2 regions of the Acholeplasma hippikon genome follow, and region 2 is predicted to be linked to the other one. Evidence: a T-box and tRNA genes for the amino acid it is inferred to sense, from the RefSeq annotation. Region 2 holds a T-box; the other holds one or more tRNA genes.
What was found. A T-box is a leader RNA that pairs with one kind of tRNA and senses whether it is charged. The one in region 2 lies ahead of alaS (alanine--tRNA ligase), so its partner is inferred to be a tRNA-Ala.
Positions count from the first base shown of each region.

Region 1: it has a tRNA-Ala gene. The T-box ahead of alaS (alanine--tRNA ligase) is inferred to sense a tRNA for this amino acid. The anticodon was not compared.

Region 1 is NZ_LR215050.1:1,020,791-1,031,237, reverse strand. It holds gene EXC59_RS05110 (hypothetical protein) at 35-685, shown strand; gene tkt (transketolase) at 678-2,636, shown strand; gene mnmG (tRNA uridine-5-carboxymethylaminomethyl(34) synthesis enzyme MnmG) at 2,644-4,494, shown strand; gene rsmG (16S rRNA (guanine(527)-N(7))-methyltransferase RsmG) at 4,491-5,183, shown strand; gene EXC59_RS05090 (DUF951 domain-containing protein) at 5,199-5,369, shown strand; tRNA gene EXC59_RS05085 (tRNA-Tyr) at 5,606-5,689, shown strand; rRNA gene EXC59_RS05080 (16S ribosomal RNA) at 5,873-7,379, shown strand; tRNA gene EXC59_RS05075 (tRNA-Ile) at 7,498-7,574, shown strand; tRNA gene EXC59_RS05070 (tRNA-Ala) at 7,586-7,661, shown strand; rRNA gene EXC59_RS05065 (23S ribosomal RNA) at 7,727-10,447, shown strand, end outside.
Region 2 is NZ_LR215050.1:616,559-627,005, reverse strand. It holds gene smpB (SsrA-binding protein SmpB) at 1-99, shown strand, start outside; gene EXC59_RS03060 (patatin-like phospholipase family protein) at 96-1,100, shown strand; gene EXC59_RS03055 (phosphatase PAP2 family protein) at 1,102-1,980, shown strand; gene EXC59_RS03050 (GNAT family N-acetyltransferase) at 1,984-2,397, shown strand; T-box leader at 2,482-2,670, shown strand; gene alaS (alanine--tRNA ligase) at 2,720-5,290, shown strand; gene ruvX (Holliday junction resolvase RuvX) at 5,287-5,706, shown strand; gene EXC59_RS03035 (DUF1292 domain-containing protein) at 5,709-5,987, shown strand; gene EXC59_RS03030 (O-methyltransferase) at 5,971-6,540, shown strand; gene EXC59_RS03025 (M48 family metallopeptidase) at 6,521-7,168, shown strand; gene greA (transcription elongation factor GreA) at 7,219-7,701, shown strand; gene EXC59_RS03015 (YqeG family HAD IIIA-type phosphatase) at 7,701-8,249, shown strand; gene EXC59_RS03010 (GTPase) at 8,242-9,258, shown strand; gene yqeK (bis(5'-nucleosyl)-tetraphosphatase (symmetrical) YqeK) at 9,255-9,809, shown strand; gene rsfS (ribosome silencing factor) at 9,812-10,132, shown strand; gene EXC59_RS02995 (class I SAM-dependent methyltransferase) at 10,141-10,447, shown strand, end outside.

The DNA.
Region 1 (10,447 bases), 400 kb from region 2:
TTTAAAGTAGAATTCACATATCGGAGGAAATGAAATGAAAATTTTACCAAGAGAGTACGCAAAAGCACAAGGTCAACCATTTAGAGTTGAAGATTATAAAGGTGCTAAATTAGAAATGTATTATTTAGATGATAGAAGTGATTATGGAAAGTTCGCACAACGTGGTAGATTTTCTGTATGGACTTCAAATGGAGTAGACTATCGTTTATTTGTTGACAAAGGATACTATAACGCAGTTGAAGATTTATATAAAAATGAAGTAAACACAATTTGGTTAGATTTCACAAACAGCATTTATGGAGAACATAAGAAAATGTCTAAGTTCTTCATGTTAATTCAATTAGGATTATTCGTTGTAGCATTTGCTGCATTAATGTTCTTACCAATGGCATTCCCTGCTGCTGGAGATATTATTTTCTTAGTTGTAATGGTTCTTATGTTTGTTGGTATTATGACTTCATCTCAAATTCAACAAAAGAAATTAAAGGCTTTAGTGGCTAAAGAAAATGAAAAAGCATCAACACTAATCAAACAAGAACTTGGTGAAGAACATTTTAAAGAAATTCTTGCTAAACAAGAAAAATATTATGAATCATATTTCAAACCTTCAGTAGATGAAGAAGTGACTGAAGAAATTGAAACTGAAAACAATGAAGAAGAAAATACAGGGGAAAACAATGAATAAAGATCAACTTGCTATTAATACGATTCGTTTTTTAGGAGTGGATGCAATTAACGCTGCAAACAGTGGGCATCCTGGTATCGTGATTGGTGCTGCACCAATGGCACATACATTATTTACTAAACATTTAAATATTTATCCAAAAAATAAGTCATGGATTAACCGTGATAGATTCGTTTTATCAGCAGGTCACGGCTCAGCGTTACTTTATGCTTTAAACCATTTATCAGGATATAAAATTTCATTAGCAGATTTAAAGAACTTTAGAAATTACCCAGGAATTACACCTGGTCATCCTGAATATGGTCATACAGAAGGCGTAGAAGCAACAACTGGACCGCTTGGACAAGGTATTTCAAATGCAGTAGGTATGGCAATTGCTGAAGCGCATTTAGCAGCTAAGTTCAATCAAGAAGGATTTAATATCATTGATCACTATACATATGTTTTATGTGGCGATGGAGACTTACAAGAAGGTGTTGCGTTAGAAGCAATTTCTTTAGCGGGTCACCTAGGCTTAGGAAAATTAATTGTATTATATGATTCAAATGATATTCAATTAGATGGAAAAACAAGTTTAGCTATCTCTGATGATGTTAAGAAGAAGTTTGAAGCACAAGGATGGCAATACATTAAAGTTAATGATGGTGAAGATATTGCTAAAGTTAACCAAGCAATTATTAAAGCGAAAAAAGAATTAAACAAACCAACCATCATTGAAGTAAAAACAATCATTGGTCGCGGAACATCAAATGAAGGCACTTCAAAAGTTCACGGATCTCCAATTGGAGAAGCAGAAGCAAGTAAACTAAGAGAAAAATTAGGATATACTTATGCACCGTTTGAAGTAGCTAAAGAAGTATATAGTTTATACAAGTCAAAAGTATTTAATCGTGGTAAAAAAGCATTCAATGAATGGGAAAAGATGTTTGCTTCATATGAGGTAGCTTTCCCAGCATTAGCAAAAGAATTTAAACAATATTTATCAGGAGAATTTAATTTAGATTTCAGCAGTTTAGTTTTTGCTGAAGGATCAAAAGATGCAACAAGAAACATGCTTGGAAAAGCACTAGACTTAGCATCTAAATTAAATGGAAACATTATTGGAGGTTCAGCAGACTTAACTTCTTCAACAAAGGCAAAAGGTGCTGATGGAAACTTCCTAAAGGATAGTTATATTGGTAGAAATATTAACTTTGGTGTAAGAGAGCATGCAATGGGTGCTGTTGTTAATGGTATTAATTTACATGGTGGATTAAGATCGTTTTCAGGTGCATTCTTCGTTTTCTCTGATTACATGAAGCCAACATTACGTTTAGCTGCAATGATGCATTTACCATCACTATTCATCTTCTCACACGATTCAGTAGCGGTTGGTGAAGATGGACCAACACATGAACCAATTGAACAATTAGTTGGGTTAAGAAGCATTCCTAATTTAGGAGTTATTCGTCCTGCAGACGGTACAGAAACAATTTCAGCGTTAGAAATTGCATTATCAAGAAAGAATAAACCAACTGCAATCATTACATCACGTCAAAATGTTCGTAACTTAGCAACAACTTCTAAGGAAGGCGTGGCAAAAGGAGCTTATATCGTTGATAAAGAAAATGTGAAATTAGACGGAATTTTACTTGCTGCAGGTAGTGAAGTAGAATTAGCAATCGAAACTAAAGCAATCTTAAAAGAAAAAGGGTATGATATTAGAGTTGTATCTATGCCATCTCATGATGAATTCTTAGATCAAGATAAAGCATACCAAATGAGTATCTTACCAAAAGGTGTGAAGACATTAGCAATTGAAATGGGATCAAGTTATTCTTGGTATCGTTTTACAGAACACGTGATGGGAATTGATACATACGGTTTATCAGCAGCTCAAAATAAAGTTGTTGAACATTTCGGATTCGTTCCGGAAATTGTAGCGGAAAAATTTGTAGGTATAATGGAGTAATAAAAATATGATTTATGATGGATTAATTGTTGGGGCTGGACACGCAGGTGTTGAAGCTGCTCTAGCTATGGCAAGAATGAACTTAAATACAATTTTAATTACAGGTAACCTGGAGAAGGTTGCCACTTTGCCATGTAATCCGTCGATTGGTGGACCAGCAAAGGGTATTGTTGTAAGAGAAATTGATGCATTAGGTGGCCAAATGGCTAAATCTGCAGATATGGCACAAATCCAAATGAAGATGTTAAACTCTTCTAAGGGTCCAGCAGTCAGAGCTTTACGTGCTCAAATTGATAAATTAGAATATCCAAAAATTATGTTGGATGTTTTAAAGAAACAAGAAAATTTAACTTTACTAGAAGGCTTAGTTGATCAATTACTTGTTAAAGATGGAGAAGTTTACGGTGTCAGAATGCAAGACGGTTCTGAAATTCTCTCTAAAACAGTCACGATTACAACAGGTACATATTTAGCAAGCCAAATATTAATTGGACATGAAAAAACACCTAGTGGACCACATGGTGAAAAAACAACTTATGGTATTTCAGCACAATTAAAAGAATTAGGATTTAATGTAATCAGATTAAAAACTGGTACACCTCCTAGAATTGCTAAAGATTCAATTGATTATCGTGTTGCAACACCACAACCAGGAGATGCAAAACTTCAAACATTCTCATTTGACTCACCTATTACGGAATTAGGTTATCAAGAAGATTGTTATTTAATTCATACATCACCTGAAACCAAAGAAATTATTTTTAACCATTTAGATGATTCAGCGATGTACGGTGGTGTCGTTGAAGGTGTTGGACCAAGATATTGCCCCTCAATTGAAGATAAATTTGTTAGATTTAAAGACAAAGAACGCCATCAAATTTTCTTAGAACCCGAATCAAGAAGTCTAGATGAAATTTATGTACAAGGTTTTTCAACATCGATGCCAAGAGATGTTCAAGAAAAGATGATTAAATCATTACCTGGTTTAGAAAATGCAAGAATTATTCGATATGCATATGCAATTGAATATGATGCGATTAATCCAAACCAACTTTATCGTTCATTAGAAACCAAAGTCATTAAGAACCTATTTTGCGCTGGCCAAATTAATGGTACTTCAGGTTATGAAGAAGCAGCATGTCAAGGTTTAATGGCTGGAATCAATGCAGGATTAAAAGTACAAGGTAAAGCACCACTCGTTTTAGGACGCAATGAGGCTTACATTGGCGTATTAATTGATGATTTAATCACTAAAGGAACATATGAACCATATCGCTTACTAACATCTAGAGCAGAACATCGATTACTTTTAAGACATGATAATGCGGATTTAAGACTAAGAGAATATGGTTACCAAATTGGATTAGTAACAGAAGAACAATATCAAAGATTCAATCATAAAAAAGAAACAATAGCAAATTTGATTCAAATTGCAAAAACAACTAGAATCTCACCAACAGAAGAAACATTAAATTATTTATCAAGTATGAATTCTGCACCAATTTATGAAGGCGTATTTATCTATGATTTATTAAAACGTCCAGAATTAGGTGTGGAAACACTAAAATACTTTATGAAATTAGATGTATCAGATGACATTTACGAACAAGTTGAAATTCATATCAAGTATCAAGGATATATTGATAAAGCGGCTAGAGAAGCAGAAAAATTAACTCGTTTTGAATCAAGACATATCCCAGAAGATATTGAATACAAATCAATTCAAAATATTTCATCTGAAGCAAGAGAAAAATTAACGAAGGTTAGACCGGAAACACTAGGACAAGCATCAAGAATTTTAGGTGTTAACCCAGCGGATATTTCCGTGTTAATGGTTTATTTAGAGTCACGTCAATGAATAGTCATTTAATTGAAAAAGCGTTAAAAATCAAATTAAATCAAGATCAAATTGAAAAATTCCAAAAGTATTACAAGCATTTAGTGGACTTTAATACACATACAAATTTAACAAGAATTACAGATGAAAAAGAAGTTTACATTAAACATTTTTTAGATTCAGTCTTAATTTCAAATTTAGTGGATTTTAATGAGATTAATACAATATGCGATATGGGAGCGGGAGCTGGATTTCCATCCGTTCCTCTCTTAATTGTATTTCCACATTTGAAAGTTACAATTGTTGAATCTCAAATCAAACGTGTAAAGTTTTTAAATGAATTGCAAGAAATTTTGGGAATCACTTTTGAAGTTGTTCACGAAAGAGCAGAAGTTTATGCTAAAAATAATTTAAACAAGTTTGATTGTGTCACAGCGAGAGCACTTGGCGAACTTAATTTAATTTTAGAATATGGCATACCAATGCTAAAAGTTAATGGATATTTCATTGCACCAAAAGGATCTAAATATCAAGAAGAAATTGCTCATGCCCAAAATGCTTTAAAGGTGCTCCAATCAGAAATTGTGAAAATTTCGACATTTGATTTAATTGAGGAATCTGGCTTTAGAGCTAATATTTTAATAAAAAAGCGCGCGCACGTGAGTGGATACCCACGCGAGTACGCGCGTATAGTAAAAAAACCTTTATAATATGAGGTGATTTAAATGATTTATACATTAGGACAAATCATTGAAACAAAAAAACCCCATGTTTGTGGGAATAGTTCTTGGGAAATTACAAGAACTGGTGTAGATATTAAGATTAAATGTGTCCAATGTGGACGCGAAATCATGATATCTAAAATAGAATTAGATAAGAAAATAAAGAACAAATAGCACTAAATCCATGATTTGGTGTTTTTTTCTAAAAAAAGCACTTTTAGGGTTTGACATTTAAAATAAAATGTTTATAATGTTAGTAGTTAATTATTCTTATTCACGAAAAAGAGAATAGAAACAACTATGTATATTTATATATACATCGCTTAAAAAACGATTATATAAAAAAAGTTAAAAAAAGTAGTTGCAATTTTCCTTAGGATACGATAGAATAATTAAGCACACGAAAATACGGAGGGGTAGCGAAGAGGCTAAACGCGGCAGACTGTAAATCTGTTCCTTACGGTTCGGCAGTTCGAATCTGTCCCCCTCCACCACTCATAAAAAATCACTTAAAAAACCAAAAATTATTTTCTTAAAAAAATAGTTGACAAGGCGAAAATGAAGTGATAAAATGATTAGGCTGTCAAACGACAGCACAATCAAATAAGTCTTTGAAAACTGAATGATGATGAACAATGAATTAAAAAAAATAAAGAGCTAAAATCAAACAAAAACATTTAATGGAGAGTTTGATCCTGGCTCAGGATGAACGCTGGCGGCGTGCCTAATACATGCAAGTCGAACGCTCTATAGCAATATAGGGAGTGGCGAACGGGTGAGTAACACGTAGATAACCTACCCTTACTTCGAGGATAACTTCGGGAAACTGGAGCTAATACTGGATAGGACATATTGAGGCATCTTAATATGTTTAAAGATTTATCGAGTAAGGAGGGGTCTGCGGCGCATTAGTTAGTTGGTGGGGTAAAGGCCTACCAAGACGATGATGCGTAGCCGGACTGAGAGGTCTACCGGCCACATTGGGACTGAGAACGGCCCAAACTCCTACGGGAGGCAGCAGTAGGGAATTTTCGGCAATGGGGGAAACCCTGACCGAGCAACGCCGCGTGAACGAAGAAGTTCTTCGGAATGTAAAGTTCTTTTATCTGGGAAGAAAAATAACCAAATTGACGGTACCAGATGAATAAGCCCCGGCTAACTATGTGCCAGCAGCCGCGGTAATACATAGGGGGCAAGCGTTATCCGGATTTACTGGGCGTAAAGGGTGCGTAGGTTGTTAATTAAGTTTCTGGTATAAGTGCAGTGCTCAACGCTGTGATGCTAGAAAAACTGGTTAGCTAGAGTAAGACAGAGGTAAGTGGAATTCCATGTGTAGCGGTAAAATGCGTAAATATATGGAGGAACACCAGTGGCGAAGGCGGCTTACTGGGTCTTTACTGACGCTGATGCACGAAAGCGTGGGGAGCAAACAGGATTAGATACCCTGGTAGTCCACGCCGTAAACGATGAGTACTAAGTGTTGGCCCTAAGGGTCAGTGCTGCAGCTAACGCATTAAGTACTCCGCCTGAGTAGTACGTACGCAAGTATGAAACTCAAAGGAATTGACGGGACCCCGCACAAGCGGTGGATCATGTTCTTTAATTCGTCGATACGCGAAAAACCTTACCAGGTCTTGACATACTCTGCAATGGCTTAGAAATAAGTTCGGAGGTTAACAGATGTACAGGTGGTGCACGGTTGTCGTCAGCTCGTGTCGTGAGATGTTGGGTTAAGTCCCGCAACGAGCGCAACCCTTATTGCTAGTTACCATCATTAAGTTGGGGACTCTAGCGAGACTGCCAGTGATAAACTGGAGGAAGGTGGGGATGACGTCAAATCATCATGCCCCTTATGACCTGGGCTAGAAACGTGATACAATGGCAAATACAAAGAGAAGCAAGAGGGTGACCTGGAGCGAATCTCATAAAAATTGTCTCAGTTCGGATTGAAGTCTGCAACTCGACTTCATGAAGTTGGAATCGCTAGTAATCGCAGATCAGCATGCTGCGGTGAATACGTTCTCGGGGTTTGTACACACCGCCCGTCAAACCACGAAAGTGAACAATACCCAAAGCCGGTGGCCTAACCCGAAAGGGAGGGAGCCGTCTAAGGTAGGGTTCATGATTGGGGTTAAGTCGTAACAAGGTATCCCTACGGGAACGTGGGGATGGATCACCTCCTTTCTAAGGAGAAAGGCTTACTAATAATAAGCAAAAATAGCTTAGTAGCATAAGCTAAACAATTTCTTCATGTTCATCATATTCAGTTTTGAGAGACTTATGTTTCTCCAATTAAACAGTGGGGCCTGTAGCTCAGTTGGTTAGAGCACACGCTTGATAAGCGTGGGGTCGATGGTTCAAGTCCATTTAGGCCCACCATTAAAAAATTAGGGGCTTTAGCTCAGCTGGGAGAGCGCCTGCCTTGCACGCAGGAGGCCAGCGGTTCGATCCCGCTAAGCTCCACCAATTAGGCTAAATACCTAATGAGATCTTTGAAAAGTAGATAAATGATGTCAGAAATGATTAAAAAAGGTTAAGGAAGAAAGGGCATGCAGTGGATGCCTTGGCACCAAGAGGCGATGAAGGACGGAACTAACACCGAAATGCCGGGAGTAGCTGTAAGTAAGCGACGATCCCCGGATGTCCGAATGGGGGAACCCACCATGTGGAAGACATGGTACAGTCGTAAGACTGAGCGACACGCAGGGAATTGAAATATCTCACGTACCTGCAGGAAAAGAAAGTAAAAACGATTCTGTCAGTAGCGACGAGCGAACGCGGAGGAGCCAGATAACTAAGGTTACAAAATCATATCATAGGTGAACGACTTGGGAAGGTCGGGCATAGAGGGTGATACCCCCGTAATCGAAATGGTATGATCCATGTTATCAAAAAGTAGGGCGGGACACGAGAAATCCCGTTTGAAGATAGGAGGACCATCTCCTAAGGCTAAATACTACTTGGTGACCGATAGTGAACCAGTACAGTGATGGAAAGGTGAAAAGAACCCCGGGAGGGGAGTGAAAGAGAACCTGAAACTGTGTGCTTACAAATAGTCAGAGCCCGTTAATGGGTGATGGCATGCCTTTTGTAGAATGAACCGGCGAGTTACGTTACATAGCAAGGTTAAGGATGAAGGTCCGGAGCCGAAGCGAAAGCGAGTCTGAATAGGGCGACTAAGTTGTGTGATGTAGACCCGAAACTGGGTGATTTAGCCATGAGCAGGTTGAAGTAAGGGTAGTACCTTATGGAGGACCGAACCGGTGTTGGTTGAAAACAGCTCGGATGACTTGTGGCTAGGGGAGAAATTCCAATCGAACTCAGAGATAGCTGGTTCTCCCCGAAATATCTTTAGGGATAGCGTTAGAAAAAAGATTTGTCGAAGGTAGAGCACTGAATGTGTGATGGCCCCACCTCGGGGTACTGAACACAATCAAACTACGAATGTCGGCAAATGCGTCTAGCAGTCAGACTACGGGTGATAAGGTTCGTGGTCAAAAGGGAAAGAGCCCAGACCGCCAGATAAGGTCCCAAAATATATGCTAAGTGGAAAAGGAAGTGGAGATGCACAAACAACCAGGATGTTGGCTTAGAAGCAGCCATCATTTAAAGAGTGCGTAAAAGCTCACTGGTCGAGTGACTCTGCGCCGAAAATGTACCGGGGCTAAGCATATTACCGAAGCTGCGGATTTAAAGTAAAGAATATTTTAAGTGGTAGGGGAGCGTTCCCGTTGCGGAGAAGCATGATCGTAAGGACATGTGGAGCGGCGGGAAGTGAGAATGCCGGTGTGAGTAACGAAAAGACAGGTGAGAATCCTGTCCGTCATAAACCCAAGGTTTCCAGGGGAAGGTTCGTCCGCCCTGGGTAAGTCGGGACCTAAGGTGAGGCTGAAAAGCGTAGCCGATGGATAACTAGTAGAGATTCTAGTACCAGTGTAATGACTGATGGAGTGACAGAGGAGGATAGGCTCCCGCTCTTAGTGGATTGAGCGAAAAGAGTACGAGGCTGTGTCTTAGGCAAATCCGGGACACATAAGGCTGAGGCTTGATGGAGTACGAGTTCAGACTCTCTAGAAAAGCTTCTAGGGTTAATCATTATACTGCCCGTACCGTAAACCGACACAGGTGGGTGAGTAGAATATATTAAGACGCGCGAGAAAACTGTTGTTAAGGAACTCGGCAAATTGACCCCGTAACTTAGGGAAAAGGGGGACTTAAATGAAAAAATTAAGTCGCAGAGAAAAGGCCCAAGCGACTGTTTAGCAAAAACACAGCTCTCTGCAAAACCGTAAGGTGAAGTATAGAGGGTGACGCTTGCCCGGTGCTGGAAGATTAAGAGGAGATGTCAGGGGTAACCTAAAGCATTGAATTGAAGTCCCAGTAAACGGCGGCCGTAACTATAACGGTCCTAAGGTAGCGAAATTCCTTGGCGGGTAAGTTCCGTCCTGCACGAAAAGCGTAACGATTTGGGCACTGTCTCAACAACAGACTCGGTGAAATCAAGCTGCCGGTGAAAACGCCGGCTACCCGCGATTAGACGAAAAGACCCCATGGAGCTTCACTGTAACTTGATATTGAAATTGGGTGTAAGATGTACAGGATAGGTAGGACGCTATGAAGTTGGTACGCTAGTATCGATGGAGCGGTCGTTGGGATACTACCCTTCGTGCACTTAGTTTCTAACTCGCCGGAGTGGATCCGGGAGGACAGTGTCTGGTGGGCAGTTTGACTGGGGCGGTCGCCTCCTAAAGAGTAACGGAGGCGCTCGAAGGTTACCTCAGAACGGTCGGAAATCGTTCTATAGAGTGCAATGGCAGAAGGTAGCTTGACTGCGAGACAAACAAGTCGAGCAGGGACGAAAGTCGGACATAGTGATCTTACGGTACCGAATGGAAGGGCCGTGACTCAACGGATAAAAGTTACCCTGGGGATAACAGGCTTATCGCTTCCAAGCGTTCACAGCGACGAAGCGGTTTGGCACCTCGATGTCGGCTCGTCGCATCCTGGAGCTGGAGTAGGTTCCAAGGGTTGGGCTGTTCGCCCATTAAAGCGGCACGCGAGCTGGGTTCAGAACGTCGTGAGACAGTTCGGTCTCTATCTATCGTGGGCGTTGGAAATTTGAAGGGAGCTGTCCTTAGTATGAGAAGACCGGGATGGACATACCTCTGGTGCACCAATTGGCATTCCAGTGCCACAGTTGGGTAGCTATGTATGGAAGGGATAAACGCTGAAAGCATCTAAGCGTGAAGCCC
Region 2 (10,447 bases):
ATCGCTAAGGGGAAAAAGTTATATGATAAACGCGAAACAATCAAAGAAAGAGATTTAAATAGAGAAAAGCAACAACTATTAAAGGGGAAGTATAGATGAAAAAAGCAAAGATTGGGTTAATGCTTGGTGGTGGCGGAGCTAAAGGAAGCTATCAACTAGGTGTCGTTAAAGCACTCATGGAAGCAGGCATTTTAAAACATGTCAACAGTATTTCAGGTACTTCAATTGGCGCAATTAACACTTTGCTATTGATGAGCAAATTAACATATAAGGAAATGGCAGATATTTGGGCGGATATTGATAACTCTAAAGTGTTTGCAACTAAAGGAAGTTTATTTAATAAAGAGAGTAATAGATTATATTCAATAGAACCTTTAGCAAGAACGTTACTCCAAAGAATTAATATGAAGAACGTTCAACGTTCTAAATATAATGGATATGCAACAACTGCATTAATGTATGATAAAGCATCAATGTTCCACCAAATTTCAACTGATTCTATGGAGAAAAAGGTTTGGAAATTAAATGATATGGAAGAGCCTTACTTAGGTGTTATGGCAAGTGCATCAATCCCAGTTGTCTTTGGACCAACAAAGATTAATGGCTTAAATTATGTTGATGGTGGTGTTTTAGATAACTATCCGATTCAACCATTAATTGATGATGGTTGCAACTTAATTTTTGCAGTACCTTTAGATAACAAGTTTAAACCTGAACTTTATGATAATAAAGAAGTTACAATTGTTAACTTAACATCTAAGAATGTATTTGAAAACAACATCATTAAAGATTTAATTGATACGATTAAATTTGAATCGACATACAAAGAAAAATTAGAAGATATAGGATATTTAGTTGGAAGTTTGATGACTAAGAAAGTTAAAGAACAAAAAATTCAATCTAAATTCTTATGGTTTGATCGTTTTTTAATTAATGAAGGCTTTAATTTGATTGACTTAAATGAAGATGATGAACAAGCAATTAAAGATTACAAGTTAGGATTAAATCCAAAATTAGCAGCTCCTGAAAAAAATAAAGAAGAAATAAAACAATTAGAAAATAAAGAAGTATTAGAACTACCAATGAGAGAGGAAGAATAAAATGGATTTTCAATTAGATATTATTCGTGCAATTCAAAGTATAAGATTTGGTTTTTTAGATAAGTTAATGGAAATACTTACACAAATTGGTGATCAATTCGTGTTCATGGGTGTTGTGTTGGTGATTTATTGGTTCTTTAATAAAAAAGTTGCATTTAAATTAGTATTCTCATTTGCTTTTAGTGCGGTTGCAAATGAATTAATTAAATCAGTTGTTAAAATTGAGCGTCCATTTAAAGAAGACCCAACGCTTGGTGTGGGAGAAGAAACGAGTGGTTATTCATTCCCATCAGGACATGCTCAAAATACTGCAGTGATTTCAACTGTTTTATATAAAGAGTATGGCAAGAAAAATAACTGGTTAAAATGGGTTTTATTAGGGGCAATGATCATTGTTCCTTTAACAAGAGTTTACTTAGGTCAACACTATCCAACAGATGTTTTAGCTGGCTTAGCATTAGGTATATTAGCAGCATTAGGTTTATCAAAATTAGTGGATTTAATGGGTGATAATGAACATCGAGTTGGGTTATACATGATTCCATTCTTATTACTAGCTATTACTATCCTATATATTATTGGTGTAGATTATCATCACTTTAAAAATGTATATGTTGCATTAGGTGCATTAGCAGGGTTCATGGGTGGATACGCTATTGATAAGATGATGATTAATAATCAATTTAAACCAACGGGTATTAAAGTTTTATATCGTGTATTGATTGGTTTAATTGGGGTTGTAATTTGTTATGTTGGATTAAGTGTATTATTTGATTTAATTTCAGTAGATAATCCGATTTTAGATGCAATCCGTTATGCAATTATTTGCCTATACGGTACATGTGGAAGCGCATATTTATTTAAGAAATTAAAGGTGTAAAAAATGGTTTTTATAAAAACTTTTGATGAACTCACTAATTTAGAACTCTTACAAATCATGAAACTACGTCAAGAAGTTTTTATGGTCGAACAGAAAATAATTGAAACAGATATTGATTCACATGATGAAACATGCAAACATCTTTTTATTAAAAGAGGTGGACAAATTGTTTCTTATGCAAGATTACTTTATATAAATGAACAACCTTATGTTGGTCGAGTGGTAACAGATATCAATTTTAGGAATCAAGGATTATCAACTGAAATCATTGAATACTTAAAAGAACGTCATGAATCATTAGCACTTTCTGCACAACTACCCAAAGTACCATTTTATAAAAAATTAGGTTTTCAAATTGTAGGTAAAAAGTATATGGAAGCAGGAATTCCGCATCAAAAAATGATTTACATAAAATAAGAAGAAAAATACCAATGTTAAATGTTGGTATTTTTTATTAATTTGATTAAAAATAATGATTTTTTTTATAAATATGATAAAATCATTGTAGCGATGAATAAGAGGAGTAGTCAAAGCCATTATTTAGAGAGTCACTGGTTGGTGAAAAGTGATAAATGACCTGATGAACGCTACCTTAGGAGCTAAAGTACGCTGGCCTTAACAGCAATAATGAAGGTGCGCAAGTAAAGCTTGCGAACTAAGGTGGTACCGCGGATTTGATTCGTCCTTAGAAGAGTATTCTTTTATGGGACTTTTTTTATTTATTTAGGAGGAAATATCAATGCGATATATGTCATCAACAGAAATTAGAGAAACTTGGTTAAAGTTTTTCGAATCAAAAAAACACTTAATTGAACCATCTGCATCATTAATCCCAGTTAATGACCCAACTTTACTTTGGATTAACGCAGGGGTAGCACCATTAAAAAAATATTTTGATGGTAGTGAAACACCAAAATCAAGAAGAATTACTAACGTTCAAAAATCATTAAGAACAAATGATATTGATAACGTTGGTAGAACAGCACGTCACCATACATTCTTTGAAATGATGGGAAACTTCTCAATTGGTGATTACTTTAAACCTGAAGCAATTGAATTCGGTTATGAATTGTTAACAAGTGAAAAATACTTTGGCATGCCAGTTGAAAAATTATATATAACTTACTATCCAGATGATCAAGTAGCTAAAGAAAAATGGATTTCACTTGGAATTCCAGCAGACCATATGATTCCACAACCAGGTAATTTCTGGGAAATCGGTGCAGGTCCTTCAGGCCCATGTACAGAAATTTTCTTCGATAGAGGAGAAAAATACGATAAACGTGGTAAAGAATTAATTGAAGAAGATATCGAAAATGATAGATTTATTGAAATCTGGAATATCGTATTTAGCCAATACAATGCAAATCCAGATGTTCCACGTAGTGAATATAAAGAACTACCTAATAAAAATATCGATACGGGTGCAGGATTAGAAAGATTTGCGTGTGTTTTACAAGGTACAGAAACAAACTTCGAAACTGACCTTCACTATCCTGTTATCTTAAAAACTCAAGAACTATCAGGGGTTACATACACTGGACAAATGGCTTTCAAAGTCATTTCAGATCATATTAAGACATTAACATTTGCAATCTCTGATGGTGCAACACTTTCAAATGAGGGTAGAGGTTATGTTTTACGTCGTATCTTACGTCGTGCAATTAAGTATGGAAGAACAATTAAGTTTAATGAACCATTCTTATACAAACTAGTTGATACAGTTGTTGAAATGATGGAATCATTCTATCCAGCATTAAGACAAACAAAAGAAATTGTTAAAAAGATTATCTTAAAAGAAGAAGAGAAATTCTTTGCAACAATTAATGATGGTGAAAAACACTTATTGTCAAGTATTAAAGACGGATCTTTAAGTGGATTAGAGGCATTCAAACTTTATGATACTTATGGATTCCCAATTGAATTAACATTAGAATATGCTGCAGAAAATAATATCACAGTTGATGTTGAAGGTTTCAAAACTGCATTATTAGAACAAAAGAACCGTTCAAGAGAAGCAAGAAGCGTCAAAGGTTCAATGAAGAGTCAAGATGAAACTTACTTAAACTTCACAGAGCCATCTAAATTTGTTGGTTATGATCAATTACAAGTTGAAGCAAAAATTATTAAGATTTTTGAAGATGGTATTGTCTTAGATCAAACACCATTCTACGCTACAATGGGTGGACAAATTGCTGATACAGGTACAATCAATGGATTAGTTGTTACAGATGTTGTTAAACTTCCTCATGGACAATACTTACATCGCATTGAAACAGATTCATTTACAGAAGGTGATGAAGTCTTAGCAATCGTTGATGAAGCAACACGTAACTTAACTGAAAGAAACCATACAGCAACACACCTTTTACATCAAGCAATTAAAGATGTATTAGGTGAACACGCTAAACAGCAAGGTTCATACAATGGTCCAACAAAGTTCTCATTTGACATTAACCACTATGAAGCAATTAAACCAGAACAAATCTTAAAGATTGAATCAATCGTTAAAGAAAAAATTAATGAACAGTTAGCAGTAGTTACACATGTTTTACCAATTGACGAAGCGAAAAAATTAGGTGCACAAATGTTATTTGGTGAAAAATATGGTGATGTTGTTAGAGTTGTAGATATCAATAAATGGAGTTTAGAATTCTGTGGTGGTACACACGTTAAGAATACAAAAGATATTATTGATTTTGTAATTACAAGTGTTGAATCAATTGGTTCAGGTATCTTTAGATTTGAAGGCTTCACAAATGAAGTTGTTAAAAATCAAGATAAATACTTAGGGCATTTATTAGAACAAATCAGCCAATTAGAAACTAAGGCTCTATCAATTGATGCAAACGTTAAATTTGAAGCAAAACCAGAAGTTAAGGGAAGCTTCAATGATATCTTAAACTACAGATTATATGTTCAAAATTTATCAAATTTAGTTAAGAATTTAGAAAAAGAAAATGAATCTAAATTATTAAATAGCATTCTAGCATCTGCAGACAGCTTTACTCCAAATGAAATTAAAGAAACAACTTATGTATTAACAAATGACTTACCACAAGCTTCACTAAAACCATTAATCGATGTTTTATATGATAAAATGAAGACAGAAGTTGTGATTTTAATTAATCAAACTTCAGAAAAAGCTTCATTCTTAGTGAAGACTAAGTCTAAAGATGCAAAAGCAATTATTCAAGCTTTAGCTAAAGAAACTTTAGGTAACGGTGGCGGTAAACCTGACTTTGCTCAAGGTGGTACTCAAAACTTAGAAGCGTTAACAAATTACTTGAAAGGTAATGGATTAATTTGAAATATTTAGGACTAGATTTAGGTGAAAAAACTTTAGGTGTTGCATTAAGTGAATCAGGGATTATTGCGCATGATTTATTAACCATTCGCTTTAGAGAAAAAGATTTTAACGATGCAGCAGACCAACTCGTTAAAGTCATTGATCAATATAAAATTGATGTGGTTGTGATTGGATTACCAAAACACATGAATAACGATCTTGGTGAAAAAGGCCAAATGGTTCTAGATTTCAACACATTACTAAAAACAAAAAAACAAATTGAAATTATTACTTGGGATGAAAGATTATCTACTAAGTCAGCCCTTAGAATCTTATCGGATTCAAATAAAAAATACGATAAGCAACGCGCATTAAAAGATCAAGTAGCGGCTCAAGTGATTTTACAAAATTATTTAGACTCGAAAGGAAGATTTTAAAAATGGACGTATTAGATAAATTATCAATCATCTCAGATGATAAAGAAGAAATCGTAACAATTATTTTTACATTCTCAGAAAATGGAAAAAACTATGTAGTTTTTGAATTTGATGAATCAAAAGAGATTTCAGCAGCAAGATATGTTGAAGGTGCTACTCCTGAAGAAGGCGAACTATTAGATATTGAAACTGAAGAAGAATGGGAATTAGTTGATAGAGTGTTTGAACAATATCAAAAAGATTTAGAAGCTGAAGAATCTGAAGATGACATCGAAGCTTAATGAATTCAAACAGTATTGTTTGGAAAGAGATATTCCAATCATTACTGATGAAGGCTTAGCATATATCATTGATTACATTAGAAAAAATAACGTTAAAAAAATTCTAGAAATTGGAACAGCATATGGTTATAGTGCCATATGCTTTTCACTAGAAAACACCGTTGTTGACACTTTTGAAAGAGATCCTGAACGTATCGTAGAAGCAAAAAAATGGGTTAAAACATTTAACGCCAATGTAACAATCTATGATGAAGATGCACTACTGTATGAAGGGTTAACTGATAAGTATGATTTAATCTTTATTGATGCTGCAAAAAGCCAATATCAAAAGTTTTTTGAAAAGTTCAAACATAATTTAAACACAGATAGTGCAATTATTTGTGATAACATCTCATTCCATCAATTAAAAATAGAAGATGTTAAAAATAGAAATACAAAAGCCTTATTAAGAAAATTAGAAGCATTTAAAACTTTCTTAATAGAAAACAAAGATTTTGATTCAATTATTCTACCAGAAGTTGGAGACGGACTAAGTGTTTCAAAGAAAAAATAAAGTGTTAAGTGGAACATATGAAAAGCGCGATATATCACTTTCATATGAAATTCATTACAAAAAAATCAAGCATATCTACTTTAGATTTAAAAATAATGTTTTAGTTGTTACTGCAAATGAACGTTTATCAAAAGAAAATATCATTTATGCTATTGATATAAACTTTGATAAAATTTTAAAGCTTAAAAATAAAAAACAATCCAAAGTAGAAGTTAAAAAATATCAGTTATGGGGCAAAGAACTATCAATTGATGTATTTTTTGATGGGTTAGCTCAAACTGAAAAAAACATGTTTGAAATTTATAAAAATGAAACACTTAAAATGATTGAAACATTAACACCAAATTTAGTTAATGATTTAAATAAGTTAGGTCTAACACTTGTTCCAATCATTGTAAAACCACTAAAAACAAAATATGGTTCATGTCAAATTTACAAAAAAACAATTACGATTAATTCGTTTTTAGCAAAACTCGACCCAATTTACTTATATTATGTGTTACTTCATGAATATTGTCATTTATTAGTACCTAATCATCAAGCAGCCTTCTATAAAAAATTAGATTTAGTCATGAAAAACCATAAACAAGTACAAAAATCCTTAAGAAAACATACAATTATGTTTTAGAAATAACATTTAATGTTATAATACTTATTGAAAATAAAAAGGAGTCAAATATGTCACAAAAAAAATTATTTGAATTAACTCAAGCCGGTTTAGACGCTTTAAAATTAGAATTAGAAGATTTAAAAGACGTCAAACGTAAAGAAAATCTAGAAGCTTTAAAAGAAGCACGTGAACAAGGGGACTTATCAGAAAATGCTGACTATGATGCAGCAAGAAATGAACAAGCAAGAATTGAAGCGCGTATTCTAGAAATTGAAACAATTATCAAAAACGTTAAAATTATTAAAGAATCAAACGACTCTTCAGCAGTTAACTTAGGTAAAGAAGTTACAATTAAATATCTAGGTATTGGTAGAGATTTAGAAGATACTTATCATATCGTAGGTACAATTGAATCAGATCCAAAAAATAAAAAAGTTTCTATTGACTCACCACTAGGAAAATCAATCAAAGGCAGAACGGTTGGAGATGTTGTTACAGTTAAATCAGAAACTGGTAAGACGTTCCAAGTTGAGATTTTATCAATTAAATAATGGCTATTTACAAAAAATGTATTCCAAATTTATACGTAAAATCAATCTATGATATCTCATATGATGAGTTGAAAAAGCAGGGAATTAAAGCTCTGCTTTTTGACTTAGATAATACGATTATCAACTATGATCAAACTAAACTAGAAGTGAAAGCAATAGAATTTTTAAATGAATTAGAAAACGATTTTAAAGTCGTTATTATTTCTAACTCAAGAAATGAAAGAGTATTAAATGCGGTTGGTTCACATTTTACTTTTGTGTCATTTGCGAGAAAACCATTAAAAGTAGGATTCAAAAAAGCACTAAAGAAAATCAATTTTTCATCAAATGAGGTTGCGATGATTGGTGATCAACTCATGACTGACGTCTTTGGTGGCAACCGTATGAAGTTTAAAACGATTTTAGTAGAAGCAGTTTTACGTAAATCAGATAGACTTTCTACTCGTATCAATCGAAAATTAGAAAAGTATTTCCTAAATAGAATAAAGGTTAAATCCCCTAAAGAATATGATGAGGTATTAAGAGCTTATGCAGAAAAGCATGAATAGATGTATTGGCTGTGGTGCAGCCATCCAAAGCCATGATAAAGAAGCTGTTGGATATGCGAAATCAAGCGATCAAGTATTTTGTCAAAATTGTTTTAGATTAATGCATTATGGTAAAGCAGAAGGACATTTCCATCCAGATGAGTTACCTACATTCAAAAAAGATTCTTTAATTGTTGTTGTTTCAAGTGTACTTTATTTAGACACACTTTTAACTTCACCTGTTAAAAGATTGAATGATGATTATAAAGTTATCTATTTAATTAACCAAATTGATTTATTGCCTGATGCAACTTCAAAGTCAATTTTATTAGGAAATATTAAAAAGCGCTTTAAAGAATTTAGAGTTGCATATGATGAGATTATTCTTATGAGTGCAATTAATCCATATGATATTGAAGAATTAAAATCATATATTTTAAATAAAAGATATGAAGATGTTTACTTAATCGGTTTACAAAATAGTGGTAAGACAACAATCTTTAAGTCCTTAACGGGTAATAAAGATGCAATTGTATTACCTAAAGCTGCATTAACGCAAACCATTCTTTCAGGTAAACTAGAAAATGTAAATATTTATGATACACCTGGGTTATACCAAAGCGGATATTTACATGAATTCTTACCATATGATGTATATAAAGAAATTTTACCAACAAAACAGTTTAAACCTAGAAATGGCATATTAGAAACTGACGATGCAATTTTAATCGGTGGTATTTTAGGATTAAGTGTAATAAAAGGTACAGTAAAATCTGTTTTATATGTAAAGGATAATGTCAAACATCAACTTTCTAAAGCTGATAAAGCATTATCAATTTTAGAAAAAAACCAAGTGTTCGATGTTGTCTTTGAAAAATATGGCTATAAAGACTATGTACTAAAAGATGATAAAAAATATCAAATTACAATGGCAGACTTTGGCATTTTACAAGTAACTGGACCAGCAACCGTTCGCGTGATTGCGCATCCTAAGTTACATGTAAGTTTAACAGAAGGGTTCTTTAGATGATTGATAAAATCTATTTAGATGTAAAAGAAAAATATAAAGATCGATATGATCGATTCTTGCATATTTTAGGTGTAAGAGATACTGCAGTAATGTTAGCTAAAAGATATCATGTAGATGAGAAAAGGGCAGAAATTGCAGCACTTTTTCACGATTACACAAAATATGATGATAAAGCATATCAAATGAGTTTTTTAACCCAAGAAGAATTGAAAAAGTATGAAGGTTTTGAAGTGATGTATCATGCAATTAGCGCTTCAAGATTATTAGAACAAAAGTATGAAATTCATGATCCTGAAATTTTAAGTGCAATCTATAATCATGTATGGGGTAAACCTAAGATGTCATTATTAGATAAAATCATTTTGATTGCTGATAAGACAGAACCAAGTAGAAATTTTCTACTTGTCGATGAACTTAGAAAACTATCATTTGAATCATTAGATTTAGCAATTATAAAATACTTAGAAGATTATAAATTACATGTTAAAAACGAAGGGTATAATTATCCTTTAGAAGTGGATAGTATTATCCAAGAATTAAAAGGAGTGTAACAATGGACTTATTAAAAAAATCAATTGAATTATTAGAAAAAGTAAATGGTAAAGATATTGCTGTTTATGAATTCTTAGAAAAATCACCTTACTATGATTATTTCGTTGTAGCGACAGTAAACGAACGTGCTGGTCAAGCTGCAATTGGTTATTTCGGTAAAGAACTAAAAGAAAACTTACGTGCAATCGAAGGCAACAAAGGAAACACAGGTTGGACTTTAATTGACTTAGGAGATGTTGTTGTTCATTTATTTACTGAAAAAGACAGAGAATTCTATGGATTTGATAAACGTTTCATGGAATTAAGAAAAGAAATCAAATAAGGTTAGCTATGGGCTTTGAACATTTATATGATTTTTTGCAGGAAGATGTAAATTTTGATGAATTATTAAAACCACTTTTACCATATATTGATAAAAATGAAGAAGTATTAGATGCAGGGTGTGGCTCAGGTCATATTCTTACGAATTTGGCTTCTAAAGGCTATCGTATGGTAGGGGTAGATATTAATTCACATATGTTAAGTCTTGCAAAACAACGCTTAGAAGAATTAAATATAAATGCAGATTTATATGAACACGATCTAAAAAAACCATTACCTAGACAATTTAAAACAATCATCGCACTATTAGATGTCT